3 regions of the Pinisolibacter sp. DMC100 genome follow, and region 2 is predicted to be linked to each of the others. Evidence: predicted binding sites of a transcription regulator. Region 2 holds the regulator's gene; each other region holds the start of a gene.
The links. The regulator LexA, encoded in region 2, represses DNA repair genes until DNA is damaged. The targets are predictions, from matches to a motif close to TGTTCNNNNTGTGTTCNG.
Positions count from the first base shown of each region.

Region 1 (6,992 bases), on a different contig from region 2:
CGAATACCAATCGACCAGCGCGACGAGTTCGGCGTGGGAGAGGGGCGACGGCATGGGGATGCGGCGACTTTCCCAATACGACACTTTCTTCTGCCTTGGCGGAAGGTTCGAAAGCGTCTAAGTGGTCTTCGGAGCCTGCGGCTGCGCGCGAGCGCGGAATCCCGGGCATGATAGACCGTGGATCGCCGTCACGCGATACCGCGGCACGGACGGGACGGAATTTTCGCGGCGCCGATCGCCGGCCGTCCCCCGAAAAGAGGGCATGCGGCGGCGACGTCGCGAGGGGCGGGCATCGACGTCGGGGGGCCGGCGACGAGGTCCGTTCGGGGAGATCGCAGCGCGGGCAGGCCCCGCGCCGAGCTTTGAGGAGTTTCGAGGAATGAGCGCGGCAGCCGAGCTTCCCGAGCGGGAGAGCATGGAATTCGACGTGGTGATCGTCGGTGCGGGCCCTGCGGGCCTCGCCGCCGCCATTCGCCTGAAGGAGATCGCCGCCGAGAAGGGCGAGGAAATCTCCGTCGTGGTGCTCGAGAAGGGCTCCGAGGTCGGCGCCCACATCCTCTCCGGCGCCGTGGTCGATCCGATCGCCGTCGATCGCCTCGTTCCGGGCTGGCGCGAGGAGGCGGATCATCCGTTCAAGACCCCCGTCACCGAGGACCAGTTCCTGGTGCTGACGCCGGGCGCGAGCATCCGCCTGCCCAACTTCGCCATGCCGAAGCTGATGAACAACCACGGCAACTACGTCGTCAGCCTCGGCAACGTCTGCCGCTGGCTCGCGGCCAAGGCCGAGGCGCTGGGCGTCGAGATCTATCCGGGCTTCGCCGCCTCCGAGATCCTCTACGACGATGCGGGCGCGGTGATCGGCGTCGCCACCGGCGACATGGGCGTCGGCCGCGACGGCGAGCCCAAGGACAGCTTCACTCGCGGCATGGCGCTGCTCGCCAAGTACACGCTGATCGGCGAGGGCGTGCGCGGCTCGCTCGCCAAGCAGCTGATCGCCAAGTACCAGCTCGACAAGGATGCCGACGTGCCGAAGTTCGGCATCGGCATCAAGGAGCTGTGGCAGGTCGATCCGGCGAAGCACAAGCCGGGCCTCGTCCAGCACTCCTTCGGCTGGCCGCTGGATCTCAAGACCGGCGGCGGCTCGTTCCTCTACCACATCGAGGACAATCAGGTCGTCGTGGGCTTCGTGGTCCATCTCAACTACGAGAACCCCTACCTGTCGCCCTTCGAGGAGTTCCAGCGCTTCAAGACGCATCCGAAGATCCGCGGCGTCTTCGAGGGTGGCAAGCGCATCGCCTACGGCGCGCGCGCCATCACCGAGGGCGGCTGGCAGTCGGTTCCCAAGGTGTCGTTCCCGGGCGGCGCGCTGATCGGCTGTTCGGCCGGCTTCCTCAACGTGCCGCGCATCAAGGGCAGCCACAACGCCATGCTGTCGGGCATGCTGGCGGCGGAGAAGATCGCCGAGGCGATCGCCGCGGGCCGCGCCCACGACGAGCCGATCGAGTTCGAACGCGCCTGGCGCAGCTCCGACATCGGCAAGGACCTGAAGAAGGTCCGCAACGTCAAGCCGCTGTGGTCGAAGCTCGGCACCATTCTCGGCGTGTCGCTCGGCGGTCTCGACATGTGGACCAACGAGCTCTTCGGCTTCTCGCTGTTCGGCACGCTGAAGCACGGCAAGACCGATGCGGCCTCGCTGAAGCCGGCGGCGGAATGCACGCCGATCGTCTATCCGAAGCCCGACGGCAAGATCTCCTTCGACCGGCTCTCCTCGGTGTTCCTGTCGAACACCAACCACGAGGAGGATCAGCCGATCCACCTGAAGCTCGCCGACCCGGCGTTGCAGAAGTCGTCCGAGCTCGGCACCTTCGCCGGTCCGTCGACGCGCTACTGCCCGGCGGGCGTCTACGAGTGGATGGAGAAGGACGGCGACATGACCTTCGTGATCAACGCGCAGAACTGCGTCCACTGCAAGACCTGCGACATCAAGGATCCGAACGGCAACATCACCTGGACGACGCCGGAAGGCGCCGGTGGGCCGAACTATCCCAACATGTGATCGACGCCGATCGAGACGACACAGAGCGCCCGGGGGAGACCTCGGGCGTTTCGCGTTTCAAGGCTCGCCGGCACCCTCCCCCACACCCCGTTTGAGCAGACGCGGCAGCAGGCGGCGGGCGACCAGCACGGTGCCGACCAGCACCACCAACAGTGCCGCCGCCACGGCGATCGCCGCCTCGCGGTCGCCCTCGCCGAAGAGCTTCCAGGCCCAGGCGCCCATCGAGCCCGGCGCGATCAGGACCGGGATCCACAGGATCGCCGAACCGAAGTTGGCGATCTGGAAGGGGATCACCGGCATCGCCGACATGCCGGCGACCGTCGGCACGCTGGCGCGCAGGGGGCCGATGAAGCGGCCGATCAGGATCGCCGTCCAGCCCCAGCGGGCGAAGACGTTGCGCGCCGCCGCCAGTGTCTCGGGATGGCGCGAGAACGGCCAGATGCGCTCGACGTGCGGCCCGAGGCGCAGGCCGACCCAATAGGAGATCGCGTCGCCCAGCGCCGCGCCGAGCGCGCCGCCGATCCAGATGTCGAGGAAGGGCAGTTGCCCGGTGCCGATCAGGGCGCCCGCCGCCATCATCACGCCGGTCGCCGGGACCAGCACGCCGACGACGACCAGCGATTCGCCGAAGGCCATCAGGCCGAAGACGAGACCCGCCCAGGCCTGGTTGCGCTCGACGAAGGCGAGAAGATCTGTGAAGGCCTGCGCGATGTCCATGGCCTCATGATCGCAGAGAGATCATGGCGACGTCGAGACGGACGCCCGAAAGATCCGATCGATCGGACCGCGGCTCAGCGATCGGCCGACAGTCCGTCCGGTCCGACCGGCAGGCCGACCGCCGCCAGCGCCAGCGCCGCGAGGCCGGCGGCCGAGGGCACCGAGGCGCCGCCGCTCGCCGGCGGCAGCACGACCGCCTCGACCCGCAGCACGCGCCGCGTCGTCCGGCCGAGCGCCGCGACGAGGGCGCGGTGATCGCCGCGGCCCGCCGCCCTGACCGCCTTCTCCAGCCGGTCGCGCGCCACCAGCAGGCCCTGCTCGCGCAAGGGGGAGCCGAAGAGGCGCTGCGACAGGGTGACGAGGTGTTCGGCGAGGCGGGCGCGCCAGTCGAAGTCGTCCCAGGCGAGGCGGAAGACGGCGACGGTGTCGTCGGCGCGTCCGGTGCGCTCGACCCGGTCGACGAAGCTCGCCGCCTCGCGGAACCAGTCGCCGTCGAGGAAGACGTCGGGCGGCAGGATCAGGAACCACGGCGCCCGCCGCGCCGCCGCCACGCCCGCCGCGACCCGGCCGGCCCAATCGGCCGGCCCGTCGACCAGCGTGCAGCCGGCGGCATCGGCGACGATGCGGGTACCGTCGGTCGAGGCGTGATCGACCACGATCACCTCGCGCACCACGCCCTCGGCCGCCGCCGCCACCAGCGACGACAGCGTGCGGGCGAGGCCCTCCTCGGCGTTTCTCGTCGGAATGACGACGGACAACATGGGCTCGACGACCTCGTCCCCGGCGGATCGCCCCCGCGATCGCCATTTTCGCAGATCCGTCATACACGCGCGCGGCGCCGCCTGCCAGCGCGGGAAAGCCGCGGGCGGGCACAGGATGAAGGATGTTCTTGTCTTGTTCTCGCTTCCGACGCATGATCGGGGCATGAATCGGATCGAGCCCACGCCCCCCTCCCCCGTTGCCGCCGGCGTCTCGGCGGAAGGCGCCGTCGTCGCCGATCGGCGGCGCGGGCGCGGCGCGACCGCCAATGCCTCGGGCCGCTACGAGCGCGAGCGGCGCGAGGCCTTCGACGACGGTTGGGGCGATCTCGACGATCTGCCGGCCTTCGCCACCACCGTGACGATCGAGAAGCCGAAGACGATCATCACGCGGAATTCGTCGCCGGACATCGGATTCGACCGCTCGATCAACCCCTATCGCGGCTGCGAGCACGGCTGTTCCTACTGCTATGCCCGGCCGACCCATGCCTACATGGGCCTGTCGCCGGGGCTCGACTTCGAGAGCCGCCTCTTCGCCAAGCCCGACGCGGCGCGGCTGCTCGAGCGCGAGCTCGCGGCGCCCGGCTATCGGCCGAAGCCGATCGCGCTCGGCACCAACACCGATCCCTATCAGCCGATCGAACGGCGCTGGCGGATCACCCGCGAGGTGCTGGAGGTGCTCGCCCGCACCGACCATCCGGTGACGATCGTCACCAAGTCGGCGCTGGTCGCTCGCGACATCGACATTCTGGCACCGATGGCGGCCAAGGGCCTGGCGCGGGTGGCGATGTCCGTCACCTCGCTCGACCGCCGCCTGTCGCGCTCGATGGAGCCGCGGGCGTCGAGCCCGGAGAAGCGGCTCGCTGCACTGAAGGCGCTGTCGGAGGCCGGCATTCCGACCGGCGTGCTGGTCGCGCCGATCATTCCGGCGCTGAACGATCCCGAGATCGAGGCGATCCTCGAGGCGGCGGCCGCCGTCGGGGTCGGCGAGGCGGGCTGGGTGCTGCTGCGCCTGCCGCTCGAAGTCACCGAAATCTTCAAGGGCTGGCTCGTCGAACACCATCCCGACCGCTATCGTCACGTCCTGTCGATCCTGCGCGCCATGCGCGACGGCAAGGACTACGACGCGGCCTGGGGGCGGCGGATGCGGGGCAGCGGGCCCTACGCCGACCAGATCCGTCGCCGTTTCGAACTGGCGCTGAAGCGGCTCGGCATCGCCAAGCCGAAACGCGACGCGCTCGACTGCACACGGTTTCGCCAGCCGGAAGTCGCCGGCCGGCAACTGTCGCTGTTCTGAAGGAGATCCCGATGTCGATCCGCCTGTCGATCGTCACCCTCGGCGTCGCCGACGTCGCCCGGGCGACCGCCTTCTATGTCGCGCTCGGCGCGCGGGTGGGCGCGGCGAGCAACGAACACGTCACCTTCTTCGACATGAACGGGGTGATCCTCGCCCTCTACGGTCGCGCCGCGCTGGTCGACGACGCGGCGGTGGCCGCCGACGGCACCGGCTTTTCCGGCATCACGCTCGCCTGGAACCGCGACAGCCGCGAGGCGGTCGATGCCGGGCTGACGCAAGCCATCGCGGCCGGCGGGCGGCTGGTGAAGCCGGCGAAGGACGTCTTCTGGGGCGGCTATTCCGGCTATTTCGCCGACCCCGACGGCCACCTCTGGGAGGTCGCCCACAATCCGTTCTTTCCGATCGATGCCGAGGGCGTCACCCGCCTGCCGGAGGGCGATCATGGCGAAGCGTGAGGCGAAGGCGAAGGTCGCCACGACGGCGGGGCCGGACGATTCGCTGGAGCGTGCCCATGGCGCACCCGGCTCGCGGATCGCCGGCGTCGACGAGGCGGGGCGCGGACCGATCGCCGGGCCGGTCGTCACCGCCGCCGTGGTGCTCGACTGGGCCCGTGTGCCGGCGGGGCTGAACGATTCGAAGAAGCTGACGGCGGCCAGGCGCGAGGCGCTGTTCGAGGCGATCCTCGCCGACCACGGCGTGGCGATCGCGCTCTCCTCGGTCGAGCGGATCGACGGGACCGACATCCGCGCCGCGACGCTCGACGCCATGCGGCGGGCGGTGAAGGGGCTCGCGGTGCCGCCCGACCACGTGCTGATCGACGGCATCGACGTGCCGCCGGGCCTGCCGTGTCCCGGCACGGCGGTCGTCGAGGGCGACGCGCGGTCGCTCACCATCGCCGCCGCCTCGATCGTCGCCAAGGTGTTGCGCGACCGGCTGATGGAGAAGGCGGGGGCCGAGCATCCCGGCTACGGGCTCGAGCAGCACAAGGGCTACGGCACCGCCGACCACATGGCGGCCCTCGCCCGTCTCGGCGCGACGCCCCTCCATCGCCGCAGCTTCGCCCCGGTCGCCCGCGCCCTCGGCCTGCCGCCGAAGGAGAAGCCGACGCCCAAGGCGAGACCCGCGCGGCCGAAGACCGCGGGCGGGTCGCAGGGCGATCTCTTCGGGTGAGGTGGCGCGCCGGGCCCTGCGGGGGCCGGAGACGAAGCATTGCGCATCATGGCTCGGAACCGGGTATCTCGAACGCCTTCCCCCCTCACCGCCCCCGCCAACGAAAAACCCGCGCCTCTCGCGAGACGCGGGTCGAATTCGTTGCGAAGTGCTGCCGGCTCAGTTGAGCTTGGCGGCGACCTCGGCGATGCCCTTGGCGACCAGCACGTCACCCGACGGGCCGGCGACCTTGGCGGCCATCAGCTTCTCGGCGGCGGCGACCGCGAGGTCGGTGGCGCGCGAGCGGACTTCCGCCACCGCCTGGGCTTCCGCCTGGGCGATCTTGGATTCGGCCGCCTTGGTACGGCGGGCGATCAGATCCTCGAGCGCCTTTTCGGCCTCGGTGGTGGCGAACTCGGCCTGAGCCTTGGCTTCGGCCACGATCGACTGGGCTTCGAGTTCGGCGTCGGCGGCCTTCTGCTTGTAGGCAGCGAGCAGCGCGCCGGCTTCCTCGCGCAGGCGCTTGGCCTCGGCGAGTTCGGCCTCGATCGCGGCGACCTTGCCGTCGAGCGCGGCGCCGATCTTGCCCGGAACCTTCAGGGCGACGATGACGCCGAAGAAGATGAGAAGCGAGATGAAGGCCCAGAGAGAGGCGAGAGACGTCGCGTCCATGAGTTTCTCCTCACTTCGCCGCGGCGACGGCAGCGGCGATCTCGTCACGCGAGACACCGTCACCGATCAGCGACGAGACCAGGGCTTCGGCGGTGTCGACCGCGATGCCGTCGACCTCGGCGAGCGCCTTGGTCTTGATGTCGGCGATGCGGCTCTCCGCCTCGGCGATCTTGGCGGCGAGCCCGGTCTCGGCATCGGCGCGCTTGGCGTCGATCGAGGCGGTCAGCGCCGCACGGGTTTCGGAGGCGATCTCCTGGGACTTCTTGCGAGCCGTCGCCAGCGAGGCTTCGTAGGCGGCGCCGGCCGCTTCCGAATCCGCCTTGAGGCGGTTCGCCTCCTCGAG
Region 1 is NZ_JBQUZT010000001.1:1,389,266-1,396,257, reverse strand. It holds gene ACT541_RS06405 (uracil-DNA glycosylase) at 1-54, opposite strand, end outside; gene ACT541_RS06400 (electron transfer flavoprotein-ubiquinone oxidoreductase) at 380-2,056, shown strand; gene ACT541_RS06395 (DedA family protein) at 2,114-2,773, opposite strand; gene ACT541_RS06390 (glycosyltransferase) at 2,848-3,534, opposite strand; gene ACT541_RS06385 (PA0069 family radical SAM protein) at 3,698-4,828, shown strand; gene ACT541_RS06380 (VOC family protein) at 4,840-5,283, shown strand; gene ACT541_RS06375 (ribonuclease HII) at 5,270-5,998, shown strand; gene ACT541_RS06370 (F0F1 ATP synthase subunit B family protein) at 6,158-6,649, opposite strand; gene ACT541_RS06365 (F0F1 ATP synthase subunit B) at 6,660-6,992, opposite strand, start outside.
Region 1: ACT541_RS06385 (PA0069 family radical SAM protein) is a predicted target of LexA. The motif match lies at 3,658-3,675, and genes of this name have one in related genera.

Region 2 (6,992 bases):
AGCGGCATCGCGGCGTCCGAACGAGACTTCATGGTCCGTCAAACATTCGCTCCTAATGGTTGAGGGGTGATGAATCCACGGGCCCGCCGCCGCGCCCCGCCACGATGCCCCCGCCACGGACGACGCCTTGACCGACGCGCCCCGCCCCCTCCCGACCGCGACGCCCGCCTCGCCCGCAGCCGCGCGGATCGAAGCGGCGCTCGTCTCCTGGCCGGTCGCGCTCCTCGCCGGTCTCGCGCTCTGGGCGCTGTTTCAGGTGCCGGCGATCCACGGCCTGTGGGCATCCCGCGACTTCGGCGATTCCGACGACGCCATGCGCATGCTGCAGGTGCGCGAGTGGATGGACGGCAAGGCCTGGGGCGATCTCGTCGAGACCCGCATGAACCCGCTCGACGGCGTGCGCATGCACTGGACCCGCGTCGTCGATCTGCCGATCGCCGGCCTGATCCGCCTGTTCTCGGCCTTTCTCTCGCGCGCCGACGCCGAGATGGCGACGCGTCTCGTCCTGCCGGCGCTGATCTTCACGGCGACGCTGGTCCTCCTCGTCGCCCTCGCCCGCCGTCTCGGCGGGCCGGGCGCCGGTCTCGCGGTCGGTATCCTGTCGCCGCTCACCGCCTTCGTCGCCCAGGCACGCCTCGGCCGCGTCGACCATCACGACGCCCAGATCGCGCTCCTCGTCGCAGCGACCCTCGCGCTGGTCGTCTCGCTCGATCCGGCCCGCGCCCGCGTCGCCGTCGGAACCGGCATCGCCGCGGCTCTGTCGTTGGCGATCAGCATCGAGAACCTGCCCTTCCTCGTGGCGATCTCCGCCGCCTACGCCCTCGCCGCCACCGCGAGCCCGGCCCAGGGCCGCGCCGCCGCGCTCTACGGCGGGGGCCTCGCCGCGGCCTGCGCGCTCACCTGGGGGCTCTTCGCCGACCCGGCCGCCGGTCCCGTCTGCGACGCCTTCTCGACCGTGCAGCTGACACTGGCGATCTTCGGTGGCGTCGGCCTCGCGGTAGCGGGCACCCTCGCCCCGCGGCTCGGCGCACCCGCTCGCTGGATCGGCCTCGCCGTCCTCGGCGCGGCGCTGGCGGGGCTCCTCGTCGCCGTCTTCCCGCAGTGCCTCGCCGACCCGCTCGCCGGTGTTCCCCGCCTCGTCGTCGACTTCTGGCTCGCCGACGTGCCCGAGGCGCTGTCGCTCCGCCGTCTCGCCGCCCTCGATCCCGCCGCCGCCGGCGCCGCCGTGGCGCCGATCGCCGTCTCGCTCGTCGTCGCCCTCGTCGCGGCTGCCCGCGAGACCGGCGTCGCCCGCGTCCGCTGGCTGGCGCTCGCCGGCGTCGTCGCCGTCGGCCTCGCCGCGACGGTGTGGCAGGTGCGCGCCGCGACCTCGACCTCCGCCCCGGCGCTCGCCGCCGCCGGCTGGGCGCTGGCCGCGCTCGGCCGCCACCTCGCCCGCTTCGACGCGCCGCGCTGGCGCCTCGCTCTCCTGCCGGCGGCCCTGCCCTTCCTGTCGCTCTTCTGGGTGGTCGTCCTGCCCGCGAGCCCCGCGCTCGCGCCTGCCGATCTCGCCGGCCTCGCCTGTCTCGACACGGCCGAACTCGCCGCCCTCGACCGCGCCGCCCCGCCCGGTCTCGCCCTGACGACGATCGACACCGGCGGCCACGTGCTGGGCCTGACCCGCCACGCCGTCCTCGCCGCGCCCTATCACCGCAACACGCAGGGCAACGCCGACGCCCTCGCCGCCTGGCTCTCGCCCCCCGACGAGGCCCGCGCCGTGCTCGCCCGGCGAGCCGTCACCCACGTCGCCTACTGCCCCGGCCAGGCCGACTTCGAACGCTACGCCGCCCGCGCCCCCGCGGGCCTTGCGCAAGCATTGCGCCACGGCATCATGCCGCCGTGGCTCGAGCCGATTCCCGTCGCGGGCAGATGGAAGCTGCTGAAGCTGCGGTGAGGGACGTGCGCCGAAACGCCGTTCCACGGCGCGAAACGGCGCCGTTCACGCTTCCCCCTTGCGGAACATCCGCAGAACGCGTAGCGTGAGTTCGTGATTTGTACCCATCGCGAGTCGCCTGCCTGACCGGCCGAAGAGGCCGGTGGGAGTGCATGGTGCGGACGGGTACGTTCGAGTGCGGGGCTTCTTCGGGGTCCGCGGGGATGGAACATGCCGGGGCGGACGCCGATCGCGTCGCGCCGGCTGGCGAGGGAACGGGGTCATGCTGACGCGCAAACAGTTCGAACTTCTGATGTTCATCCACGAACGTCTGAAGGAGGACGGCGTTCCCCCCTCCTTCGACGAGATGAAGGACGCGCTCGACCTTCGCTCCAAGTCGGGCATCCACCGCCTGATCACCGCGCTCGAGGAACGCGGCTTCATCCGCCGCCTGCCCAACCGGGCGCGGGCGCTCGAGGTGGTGCGCCTGCCGGATTCGGTGGCGCCGGGCCTCGCCAGCCCCGCCCGCGCGCCGGGCTCGAAGGGCTTCTCGCCCTCGGTGATCCAGGGCACGCTCGGCAAGCCGCGGCCGACCGCGATGCCGGGTCCCGCCGGTGAGGAGACGGCGGAGGTCGTGTCGATCCCGGTCATGGGCCGCATCGCCGCCGGCACGCCGATCTCGGCGATCCAGACCTATACCCACGCCATTCCGGTGCCCTTCGACCTGCTGGGCGGCGGCGAACACTACGCCCTCGAGGTCCGCGGCGATTCGATGATCGATGCCGGCATCCTCGACGGCGACACGGTGCTGATCAAACGCGGCGACAACGCCGATTCCGGCGACATCGTCGTCGCCCTCGTCGACGAGGAGGAGGCGACGCTGAAGCGCCTGCGCAAGCGCGGTGCCTCGATCGCCCTCGAAGCCGCCAACCCGGCCTACGAGACCCGCATCTTCGGCCCCGACCGGGTGAAGGTGCAGGGCCGCCTCGTCGGCCTCATCCGCCGCTACTGACGACGCGCGTCGGCCACCCCGCGCGTGGACGCGTCGTGCGCTCGGGGTGGCCGACGGTAGACGGATCCGGCCCGGGAGCAGGCGACGCATCGTTCTCGGGCTGCGGAGGTGTGTCGCTCTGCCGATCCATGAACGGGCTCACCAGTCGTCGTGCGCGTCGCTGGCTCGCGGCGGTCCCGCATCGTTGGTCGAGGCTCGCGCGGTTTCCATCGGCCTCCCGGCCTCCCGGGCGCTCGGGCTCCATGAGACCGTCTAGGGATCGGCGCCGACCGCCGTGGAATCGGAGAGGTCCGCCTCGGCCGGCGCCGGCGCGGCGGATGCGCCGCCGTCCGGCGGATCGGCCGTCACCTCGGCGAGCGCATGGACGGCGTTCGGGTCTCGTGGCGTCCATGCCCGCGGCGACGCCGGCAGGCTCGGCGTCACGGAGAAGGTGAGACGTTTCTTCGTCGGCTTCGTTTCGCCGACCGTGACCTCGGCAGGCCCTGCCGGTCGCGATCGGTCCCCGTCCTCGGGTGCGGACGCCGCATCGTCCTGCGTCGGGTCGACCGCACCGGCCGACGGCGACGCATCTTTCCGGTTCGCCCCGCGCCCGAGCGCCTCGACTGCCCGCGTGCCGTCCGACTCGACACCGTCGGGCACCGGCACCGCCGCCACGTCGATCGTCACCGCGCCGGTCTTCGCCCGGGCGACGCGGTCGAGCACCAGGCTCGTCGCGGCGCAGCCCGGCGGGGCGGCGAGCGCCGAGATCACGATGTCGGCGCGGCCGCAGTCCTCGACGAAGCCGCGCGGATGGCGCACCACCACGACCCGCAGAGGCGGCCGCCCCCGATCGGACGAAGGCCCGCCTGCCGAGCCGCGCGCGCCCTCACTTCGCCCGTCGGCGAGCCCTTCGACCGACGTCTCCGCACTCGACTCCACGTCTCTCGCGCCGGTCCCGACCGCGCCTTCGCCGCCCCGGACGAAGGCGCAGCCGATCGCGTCGCAGCGCCAGCCGTCGGCGATGCCGGGCGCTCGCGGGTCGCGCGGATCGGCATCGGCGGCGAGCCAGATCGCCGTGTCGAAGGCGTCGTCCTTCGTCGCCAGCACGTGCAGCCGCCCGTCGTCGCCGCGCACCGCGACCGGCGAGCCGTGGCGGCCGATCATCACGTCGGGCCGCGGGCCGAAGCCGAGGAGGACGATCGACAGCACGCCCGGCACCAGGCCGACGAGGCGGATCCGCGAGCGCCACAGCGACAGCCACAGCACCGCCGCGACGCCGAGCGGCATCGCCGCCCAGTGCGGTGCGCCGAGGAGACCGCCGCCGCCCGGTAGCGCCGAGGTCCAGCGCCCGACCGCCACCATCCAGTCGATCCCGAGCCCCATCACCCACAGCGGCAGCGCCTCGAGCCCGAAGGGCATGGCGAGAAAGGCCACGACGGCGGCCGGCATCACGGCCATGCCGACGACCGGCAGCACCACCATGTTGGCGAGGATCGAATAGGGCGCGCCGCGATAGAAGATGCCGGCGATCACCGGCGCGGTCGCGAGCCCGGCGATCAGCGAGGAAAAGGCGAGGCCCTCGGCATGGTGCCAGGCGGAGACCAGCGCATGGACGATCGGTCCGCGCACCTCCGGCCGCGGCGGCCGCGCCGCGACGCGGATCTGCCACAGGTCCCACGAGGCGACCAGCGCGATCACCGCCAGGAACGACATCTGGAAGCTCGGCTCCATCGCCGCTTCCGGGTCGAAGACGAGGATGCCGACCGCCGCCACCGCCACCGTGTGCATGGTGATCGCCGGCCGATCGACGATCACCGCGAGCAGCGCGATCGACACCATGATGTGCGAGCGCAGCGCCGCCACCTGCATGCCCGACATCAACAGGTAGAAGGTCGCCGCGACGAAGGCCGCCGCCGCCGCCCATTTGCGGATCGGATGGTCGAGCGCCAGCCGCGGCGACAGCGCCATGAGCATGCGCAGCACGATCATCACGCCGCCGGCGACGAGGCTCATGTGCAGGCCGGAGATCGACACGATGTGGGTGAGACCGGAGGCGCGCAGCGGCTCGCCGACGCTCTCCGGGATCGCCCGCTGCTCGCCCACCATGATCGCCGCGGCGATCGCGCCGGCGCCGCCGGGAAGCCCGGCGCGGACGCGTTCGGCGACCCGGTGGCGCAGATCGCCGATCGGCGCGACGAGGCGATCGACGAGGCCCGGCGCCGCCGTCTCGCCCGGATGAGTCCGCCCGAGGACGTAACCGCCCGCCCCGCGCCCCTCGAACCACGCCCGCCGGGCGAAGTCGTAGCCGCCCGGCAGCACCGGCCCGTCCGGCGGCTTCAGCCGCGCCTTGAAGGTGACGGCCTCGCCCATGCCCGGCGCCTCGCGGCCGGCGGCGAGCGTCGCGGTGACGCGCGCCGGCGTCGTCGCGGGAGAAAGCCCGCCGCCCTCCATGCGTCCGACGTCGACGGTCAGCCGCGTACCGCCCTTGGCGGTGGCATCCAGATCGACGACGCGGCCGGCGACGGCGACGGTGCGCTCGTGATCGAGCCGGGGTGCCGCCGCGCGCCACGAACCGAAGGCGGCGACGAGCCCGCCGGCGATCACCGCGGCGAAGACGACGCGACCGATCGCCCGCCCGCCGCGCCGCCGCGAGACGGCCGCCGATCCGGCGACGACGAGGAAGAGGAGCGCGAGCGCGAGCGCCGACGGCTCCGCCGGCAGGGTGAACCACAGCGCGATGCCGCCGGCGAAACAGGCCGCGAGAAGCGGCGGCGCGGCACCACGGGCGAGATCGTCCTCCGCCCCGTCGACGAGGCGACGCAGCGCCTCCTCGAAGCGAAGCCGCCGTCCGCCGCCCGGCGGCGGAGCGAACCGCCGGTCGTCGTCCGCGCGATCGAGCACGCGGGGCGCGCCGAGGCGCCGCGGGGCTGCGTCGACCGACATGCACGAGGTTCCGGTTCGCTTTGCCGTCCCGACATGCTACACGATCCCGCGTCTGCCGCCATCGCCGCCGCGGGCATCCCCCTTTTTCTCCCGATCGGACCCCACCATGGTCGAGACCGTCGTCACCCGCTTCGCTCCCTCCCCCACCGGCTACCTCCACATCGGCGGTGCCCGTACGGCGCTGTTCAACTGGCTCTGGGCCCGCCACACCGGCGGCCGGATGCTGCTGCGCATCGAGGACACCGACCGGGAACGCTCGACCGACGCCGCCATCGACGCGATCCTCGACGGTCTGCGCTGGCTGGGCCTCGAGGGCGAGGGCGAACCGATCTTCCAGTTCGTCCGCGCGAACCGTCACGCCGAGGTGGCGCTCGAGCTGCTCGCCAAGGGCGGCGCCTACAAGTGCTGGGCGACCCAGGCCGAGCTCGAGGAGATGCGCGAGACCGCGATGAAGGAAGGCCGCCCGCCGCGCTACGACGGCCGCTGGCGCGATCGCGATCCTTCCGAGGCGCCGGCCGGTGCTCCTTACGTCATCCGTCTGAAGATGCCGCAGGAGGGCGAGACGGTGGTCGACGACCTCGTCCAGGGCAAGGTCACCTTCCGCAACGACGTGCTCGACGACTTCATCCTGCTGCGCTCGGACGGCACGCCGACCTACATGCTGGCCGTGGTGGTCGACGACCACGACATGGGCGTCACCCACGTCATCCGCGGCGACGATCATCTGACCAATGCCGCGCGCCAGAGCCAGATCTATCGCGCCATGGGCTGGACCGTTCCGGCCTTCGCCCACATCCCGCTGATCCACGGTGCGGACGGCGCCAAGCTCTCCAAGCGCCACGGCGCCCTCGGCGTCGATGCCTATCGCGCCATGGGCTACCTGCCGGAAGCGCTGAAGAACTATCTCGCCCGCCTCGGCTGGTCCCACGGCGACGACGAGATCTTCTCGATGGAAGACGCCGTCGGCTGGTTCGAGGTGTCGGACATCAACAAGGGCGCCGCGCGCTTCGACTTCGCCAAGCTCGAGAACCTCAACGGCGTCTACATGCGCCAGACGAGCGACGATGACCTGTGGGCGGCGTTCCGCGCCTTCCTGCCCCACACCGAGGACGGCCGCGCCCTGCTCGACAAGCTCGACGACGCCCT
Region 2 is NZ_JBQUZT010000002.1:383,194-390,185, reverse strand. It holds gene ACT541_RS10690 (glycosyltransferase) at 1-32, opposite strand, end outside; gene ACT541_RS10685 (hypothetical protein) at 128-1,933, shown strand; gene lexA (transcriptional repressor LexA) at 2,196-2,924, shown strand; gene ACT541_RS10675 (ComEC/Rec2 family competence protein) at 3,177-5,846, opposite strand; gene gltX (glutamate--tRNA ligase) at 5,953-6,992, shown strand, end outside.

Region 3 (6,992 bases), on a different contig from region 2:
TCGCGGCGGCACATCTGAAGGGCATCGTTCCGGCCGAGCGCTATGTCGAGGGCACGCCCGCCCGCATCCTCGAGGCGGTGGCGCCGCTGCGTCGCCTGCCGCGTCCCGACGCCGGCCTCGACACCGAAGGCCTCCACGGCGAGACGTTGCGCGTCTACGACGAAGACGACGAGGGCTGGAGCTGGGTGCAGTTCGACCGCGACGGCTACGTCGGCTGGATGCCGAGCCACGCGATCCTGAAGGGCGAGGCGCCGCCCGCGACCCACCGGGTCGCGGCGCTGGCGACCTTCGTCTACCCGGCCATCGGCATCAAGGATCCGCCCTCGGCGCGCCTTTCCTTCGGTTCCCCCGTCCGGGTGATCGGCGAACGCGAGGCGCCGAACGGCCGGCGATTCTGCCTCACCCCCGAGGGCGGGGTGATCGTCGCGAGCCATCTGGTTCCGATCGACACGCGCGAGAGCGACCCCGTCGCCGTCGCCGAGCGTTTCCTCGGCATCCCCTATCTCTGGGGCGGCCGCTCGAGCCTCGGCATCGACTGCTCCGGCCTCGTCCAGACGGCCTTCGCCGCCTGCGGCGTGCCCGCGGCGCGCGACACCGACCTGCAGGAGATGTCGCTCGGTGAGCCGATCGGCCTCGATCCCGCCGGCTGGCGGCGTGGCGACCTGCTCTTCTGGGCCGGCCACGTCGGCTTGGTGCGCGACACCGAGAGCTTCGTGCACGCGACCGCCCACACGATGACGGTGACGATCGAAGGCCTCGCCGAGGGCTTGGCCCGGATCGAAGCCTCGGGGACGCCGCTGCGCACCGTCCGCCGCGTCCGCCTGCCTCAGTAACCCCGCGTCCGGTCGACCACGTGGGCGGGATCGATCCGCCCGCCCGCCATCAGCGTGCGGATGCCGGCGAGGATGCGTTCGCCCAGAGCATCGGCATCGGAATCGGCGGCGCAGTGCGGCGTGATCGTCACGCGCGGATGCGCCCACAGTGCCGAGGTCCTGGGCAGCGGTTCGACCTCGAAGACGTCGAGCACGGCGGCCGCCAGTTCCCCGGCATCGAGCGCGGCGAGAATGTCGGCCTCGACCTGGAGCGATCCGCGCCCGGCGTTGATCAGCACCGGCCCGCCGATGTGTTCGGCGCCGCGCAGCTTGGCGAAGAGCGAGCGGTTCAGGATGCCGCGCGTCTCCGGCGTCGCCGGCAGCAGCACGACGAGAATGTCGGTGCGGGCCAGGAAGGCGTCGAGCCCGGCCTCTCCGGCGAAGGTCTCCATGCCGGCGACCGCGCGCTTCGACCGGCTCCAGCCGACGAGCGTGAAGCCGAGCCGGCCGAGCACCTCGGCGGCGTCGCGGCCGAGTTCGCCGAGCCCCATGATGCCGACCGTCACGGCGCGCGCCGCCGGCTGATGGACGCTGCGCCAGCGGGTTGCGGCCTGCGCCGCGCGGTGGCCGTCCATCTGGCGATGCTGCGCCAGCACGTTCATCACCACCCACTCGGTCATGCGGGCGGTGAGATCGGGATCGACGATGCGGACGATCGGCACGTCGGGCAGCGTCGGGTCGGTCAGGAGCGCATCGACGCCGGCACCGAGATTGAACACCGCCTCGAGATTCGGCAACGCGGCGAGAAGCCCCTGCTTCGGCCGCCACGCGGCAACGAAGCGGATCGACGCCGGGTCGTAGGGCGCGCGCGCGTCGACGACCGTCAGATCGGGGGCGAGGCGGCGGAACCGTTCGATCCACGGATCGGGCGTCCAATGCTCGACGGCGACGAGAAGCGACATGGGAACTCCGGCAGGGTCATTCGCCGACGAGGCGGGGCAGGGCAGGGGCGTCGGCCTCGAGATCGAGCGCTTCGATCCGTCCGGCGCGACGCACCACCTTGTCGGCCGAAATCGCGATCTGGTCCAGATCCCGCGTGGTCTGGGCGAAATGCGCCTGGAGCTTGGCCACCCGCTCGACGAGGCGGGCGACGTCGTCGCCGAGCGCCCCCACCTCGCGCTGGATCGCATGGGCCTGCGAGCGGATCGCCTCGTCGCGGCCGATCGACTGCACCACCTGGATGGCGAGCAGCAGCAGCGACGGCGAGACGATGACGACGCGCGCCCGATGCGCCCGCTGCACCACTTCGGAGAAGTGCTCGTGCAGATCGGCGAAGATCGCCTCCGACGGCACGAAGAGGAAGGCGACGTCGTGGGTCTCGCCCGGCAGGAGGTACTTCTCGCGGATGTCGGCGACATGGCGGATGACGTCGCGGCGGAAGAGCTGCATCGCCCGATCGCGCGCCTCGGCGCTCCCCGCCTCGCGCATCGCGCTCCAGCCCTCGAGCGGGAACTTGGCGTCGACCGCCAGCGGCGGCGCCTCGCCGCCGAGGCGGATCAGGCAGTCGGGCCGCACGCCGGTCGAGAGCGTCGCCTGGAACTCGTAGGCGCCGATCGGCAGCGCGTCGGCGACGATCGCCTCCATCCGCCCCTGGCCGAAGGCGCCCCGCGCCTGTTTGTTGGAGAGGATCGCCTCGAGCCGGCCGACGCCGCTCGACAGCGCCGTGATCCCCTGCTGCGCCCGGTCGATCACCGCGAGCCGTTCGGCCAGCGCCGACAGGCTCTCGGCGGTCGCCCGCGTCGTGTCGCCGAGCGTCGTACCGAGCCGGGCGCCGAGCCCGTCGAGCCGTTCGGAGAGGCCGCGCGCGAGATCGGCCTGACGCGAGCCGAAGACCTCCGCCATCGCCTTCATCCGCCCGGTCATCTCGGCCTGCAGCCGGCCGATCTCGACGAGGCGGCGTTCGACCTCCATCGCCTGATCGGCGGCGAAGGTCTCGGCCGCGATCCGCTCCGCCTGTCCCCGTCTGCGGGAGACCCCCGCGACGAGGAGGCCGAGGCCGAAGCCACCGGCGGCGAAGAGGAGGTGGGGGAGGCCGACGGCGAAGCCGGCGATGGTGAGGGCCGTGTCCTGCATGGGCGAACCTTCGCACGATTCTCTTAAGAGATCATGTTTTGTTCTCACGAGCGAGGCGCGCGGACCTTGCCGGGTCGTCCTTCGGCCCCAGATCGTCCGAACGGCCGGCGACAAGGGCCGTGCGGAGGAACGATCATGACCGACGACGCCCGCACTCTCGAGATCGAGCGCCACATGACGGCGCCGCGCGCCGCGATCTGGCGGGCCTGGACCGATCCGAAGCTGCTCGCACTCTGGTGGTGTCCGAAGCCGTGGACGACGGAGGTCATCGCCTTCGACATGCGCCCCGGCGGCGCCTTCCATGCCCGCATGCGCGCGCCGGAGGGTGAAACGGGCGAAAGCGACATGCCGGGTTGTTTCCTCGACATCGTCCCGGCCGAGCGGGTGGTCTTCACCACGGCGCTCGGGCCGGGCTGGGCGCCGCAGCGTCCGTGGCTCGCCATGACAGCGGTGATCACGATGGCGGACGCGGCCGACGGCGGCACGCTCTATCGCGCCCGCTGCCTGCACGAGAGCATCGAGGATACCGAGCGCCACGCCGCGATGGGCTTCGCCGAAGGGTGGGGCATCTGCCTCGCCCAGCTCGATGCCCTCGCCGCCGGGCTCTGAGGCCGTTCTCTCGATCGAAATCGACCGCCGCGGCGCAGATTCCGCCGTGAACGAGCGAAATTTCGACGTCGTTTCGATTGACCGGCGGGCGGCCCTCGCCTATCTGACGGCTCATGGCCATACTCGACATCATCACCCTGCCCGACCCCCGCCTGAAGCTCGTTTCCGAGCCGGTGGCGGTCGTCGACGACGAGATCCGCCGGATCCTCGACGACATGCTGGAGACCATGTACGACGCCCCCGGCATCGGGTTGGCGGCGATCCAGGTCGGCGTGGCGAAGCGCATGCTCACCATCGACCTCTCGCGCGAGGGCGAGGAACGGGCACCGCTCTTCGTCATCAATCCGGAGATCGTCTGGACCTCGGAAGAGACCAACACCTATCAGGAGGGTTGCCTCTCGGTGCCCGAGCACTACGACGACGTCGAGCGCCCGGCCCGTGTGAAGGTGAAGTTCCTCGATCGCGACGGCAAGCCGCGGGAGATCGAGGCCGAAGGCCTGCTCTCCACCTGCCTGCAGCACGAGATCGACCACCTGAACGGCGTCGTCTTCATCGACCACCTGTCGCGGCTGAAGCGCGAACGGGTGACCAAGAAGTTCTCCAAGGTGGCGAAGGTCCGCTCCCGCCTGACCGGCTGGCGCCCGTCGATGGGCTGAGGCCGATCGCCGATGGAAGATGCACGAAGAGCCGGCGGGGCGACCCGCCGGCTCTTCCGCGTTTCGGGGGTGGGCGTATCACACCGACGGGTCGAGCACGCCGAGATAGACGACGAGCAGCAGGAAGGCGCCCATCAGGAACCGGTAGATCACGAAGGGCCAGGAGGAGAAGCGCTCCATCACCTTCATCAAGGTCCAGATCGCCACGAAGGCGGAGAGCGATGCGGAGGCGAGGCCTATGCCGAGCACTTCCCAGCCGGCGGCGTCGAGCCCCGCCTTCTTCAGCTCGAAGAGTTCCTTGACGCCGGCGCCGGTGATCGCCGGCAGGCCGAGCAGGAAGGAGAAGCGGGCGGCGTCCTCGCGCTTCAGGTTCATGAACAGCGCCGCCGTCAGCGTCGAGCCGGAACGCGACACGCCCGGGATCAGCGCGCCGACCTGGGCGAGGCCGACGACGACCGCATCGCGCAGGCGGATCTCCTCGAACGTGCGCTTGTGGCGGCAGACGAGCTCGGCGAGCGCCAGCAGCAGCGCCATGCCGATCGAGGCGGCGCCGATCACCCAGAGTTCGCGCAAGGGCGAGCCGCAGGCGTTGAGCTGCTTCTTCAGGAGCACGCCGCCGATCACGATCGGGATCGTGGCGACGACGATGCCGACCGCCATGCGGAACTCGAAGGCGCGGTAGTCGCCTTCCTGCGCCGCCTTCCAGGAACCCGCCCCCACCCGCCAGATGTCACGCCAGAAATAGGTGACGACCGCGAAGAGCGCGGCGAGCTGCATGGCGGCGGAGAAGGCGGAGCCGGGATCGGGCCAGCCGAGGAAGGTCGGCACCACCCGCATGTGGGCGGTCGAGGAGATCGGCAGCAGCTCGGTGATGCCCTGGACGACGCCGAGGATCGCCACCTTGGTGGCGCCGAGGGCGACGAAGCCCGTGTCGATGCCGTTGGTGCAGACGCTGGCCATGGCGGAAAACTCCCGGAAATGCGGGGCGCGAGGCGGAGACGCCGGCGAGGGTGGATCTGCCGTCGAGACTGCCTCCGGGACGGTTACCGAAGCCTTACCCACCCACCAGCAAATTCGAGCGATTTTCTCAACAAAGTAATCATGTAGATAAACCAAGAGTAAATTCGATCTCGTAAAAACACATTCAAAGTTTGACTTGGCTGAAATCCGCATGTGCGAAGGTGGCTTCACTGGGAAGGGGAGTTACTTTCGTCATGACCAAGTCGAAGATCTGGGGATTTGCTGCTTTCTTTGCTGTCTCGCTGATCGCCGGCCAGGCCGGTGCGCGTGAAGCGATCACTCTGGCGCGCCTGCCGGAGACCACCAGCGCGCTGCCGGTGGGCGAGGCGCGTCCGGTCTGGGGTTGGGTGGACTATTGCCGCCGCAACCCGACCGAATGCGACGGCGCCCGCACCCAGGCGCGCGAAATCCGCCTCGATGCCCGCACATGGCAGACGCTGGTCGAGGTCAACCGCTCGGTGAATACGGCGATCGAGCCGATCACCGACGAGGAGCACTGGGGCGTCGCCGATCGGTGGGACATCCCGACCGACGGCAAGGGCGACTGCGAGGACTACGTGCTGTTGAAGCGCAAGGTCCTGACCGAGCGCGGCTTCCCGCGGTCGTCGCTGCTCGTCACCGTCGTCATCGACACCAAGGGCGCCGGCCATGCCGTGCTGACCGTCAAGACCGATCACGGCGACTTCGTCCTCGACAACATGCGCGACGACATCCTGGCCTGGGTGAAGACCGGCTATCGCTTCGTCAAGCGCCAGTCGCAGGAAGAACAGAACCGCTGGGTCGCGCTGGACGACGGCGTCCAGATCCCGGCCACCGCTTCGGCGCGCTGAGCCGAACCGATCTCTCCTTCGTCAGGGGCCGCTCCTCGCCGCGCGCGAGGGGCGGCATCCGTACGTTTCAGGGCTGCCCCGCGCCCTGCGCCGCTCGGTCGCAGGGTGAAAACCCGCGGAAAAGGCGACGGAGGCCTCCATGCCCGCGTGGAGTGCAGAGCTGCATTGGTCCGGGCGCATGGTCGAAGCCGGCGTAAGATCCGCGCTCGCCGCATGCCTGACGAGACTTCGCCCCCTTTCGGCCACGTTCCACGGGGGAACCCGTACCCTTTCCACAATCGAACCGTAGTGCGGCTGAATCGGTGGCGACGCGGACTCCGCTTTGTTGACGAATGATGAATTGCAACCCGGCGAGCCATGCGGAAATCGCAGGTCAGAGGGTGGGGCGGCCGCCTTCAAAATAGGCAATCCGCCGATTATTTCATCGTTCATGGATGAACGCTCCATCGTCGCCGGGAGAGAGACCGAAGACGACGACGGGGCATCGAAGGGAGGGGACCGACAAGGTCCTCATATGATCATGTCGTTCTACACCATCGCCAACCAGCTCCGTTCCTCCGTCGAGCGCTATCGCAACTATCGCCGCGCCGTCCGCGAGCTCTCCGCTCTCGACGACCGTCAGCTCTGCGACATCGGCCTCGTGCGCAGCCGCATCGAGGAAGTGGCGCGCGGCGCGCTCCACTGATCGGGGACGATCGGCCCCGCGCCGATCCGACGCTCTTCTCGAAAGGGGCGGCCCGTTGGCCGCCCCTTTCGTCGTTGCCGTCCTTCGCTGCGTTGCAATGAAATATTTTGCAGAAACGACATTGAATTGCCGTTTGCTGTGACTATGATCCGCCCTAGATTCTGAGGACGACGACGATGCGCGCTCGCGAGGAGCGTCGCGCGGCGCCGTCCCGTTCGGGGGTGTGCATGGTCAGCCGCGTCATCAC
Region 3 is NZ_JBQUZT010000001.1:1,107,584-1,114,575, forward strand. It holds gene ACT541_RS05075 (C40 family peptidase) at 1-833, shown strand, start outside; gene ACT541_RS05080 (2-hydroxyacid dehydrogenase) at 827-1,774, opposite strand; gene ACT541_RS05085 (DNA recombination protein RmuC) at 1,791-2,945, opposite strand; gene ACT541_RS05090 (SRPBCC family protein) at 3,081-3,554, shown strand; gene def (peptide deformylase) at 3,668-4,210, shown strand; gene ACT541_RS05100 (undecaprenyl-diphosphate phosphatase) at 4,289-5,170, opposite strand; gene ACT541_RS05105 (transglutaminase-like cysteine peptidase) at 5,425-6,060, shown strand; gene ACT541_RS05110 (DUF1127 domain-containing protein) at 6,575-6,745, shown strand; gene zwf (glucose-6-phosphate dehydrogenase) at 6,973-6,992, shown strand, end outside.
Region 3: ACT541_RS05085 (DNA recombination protein RmuC) is a predicted target of LexA. The motif match lies at 2,974-2,991, and genes of this name have one in related genera.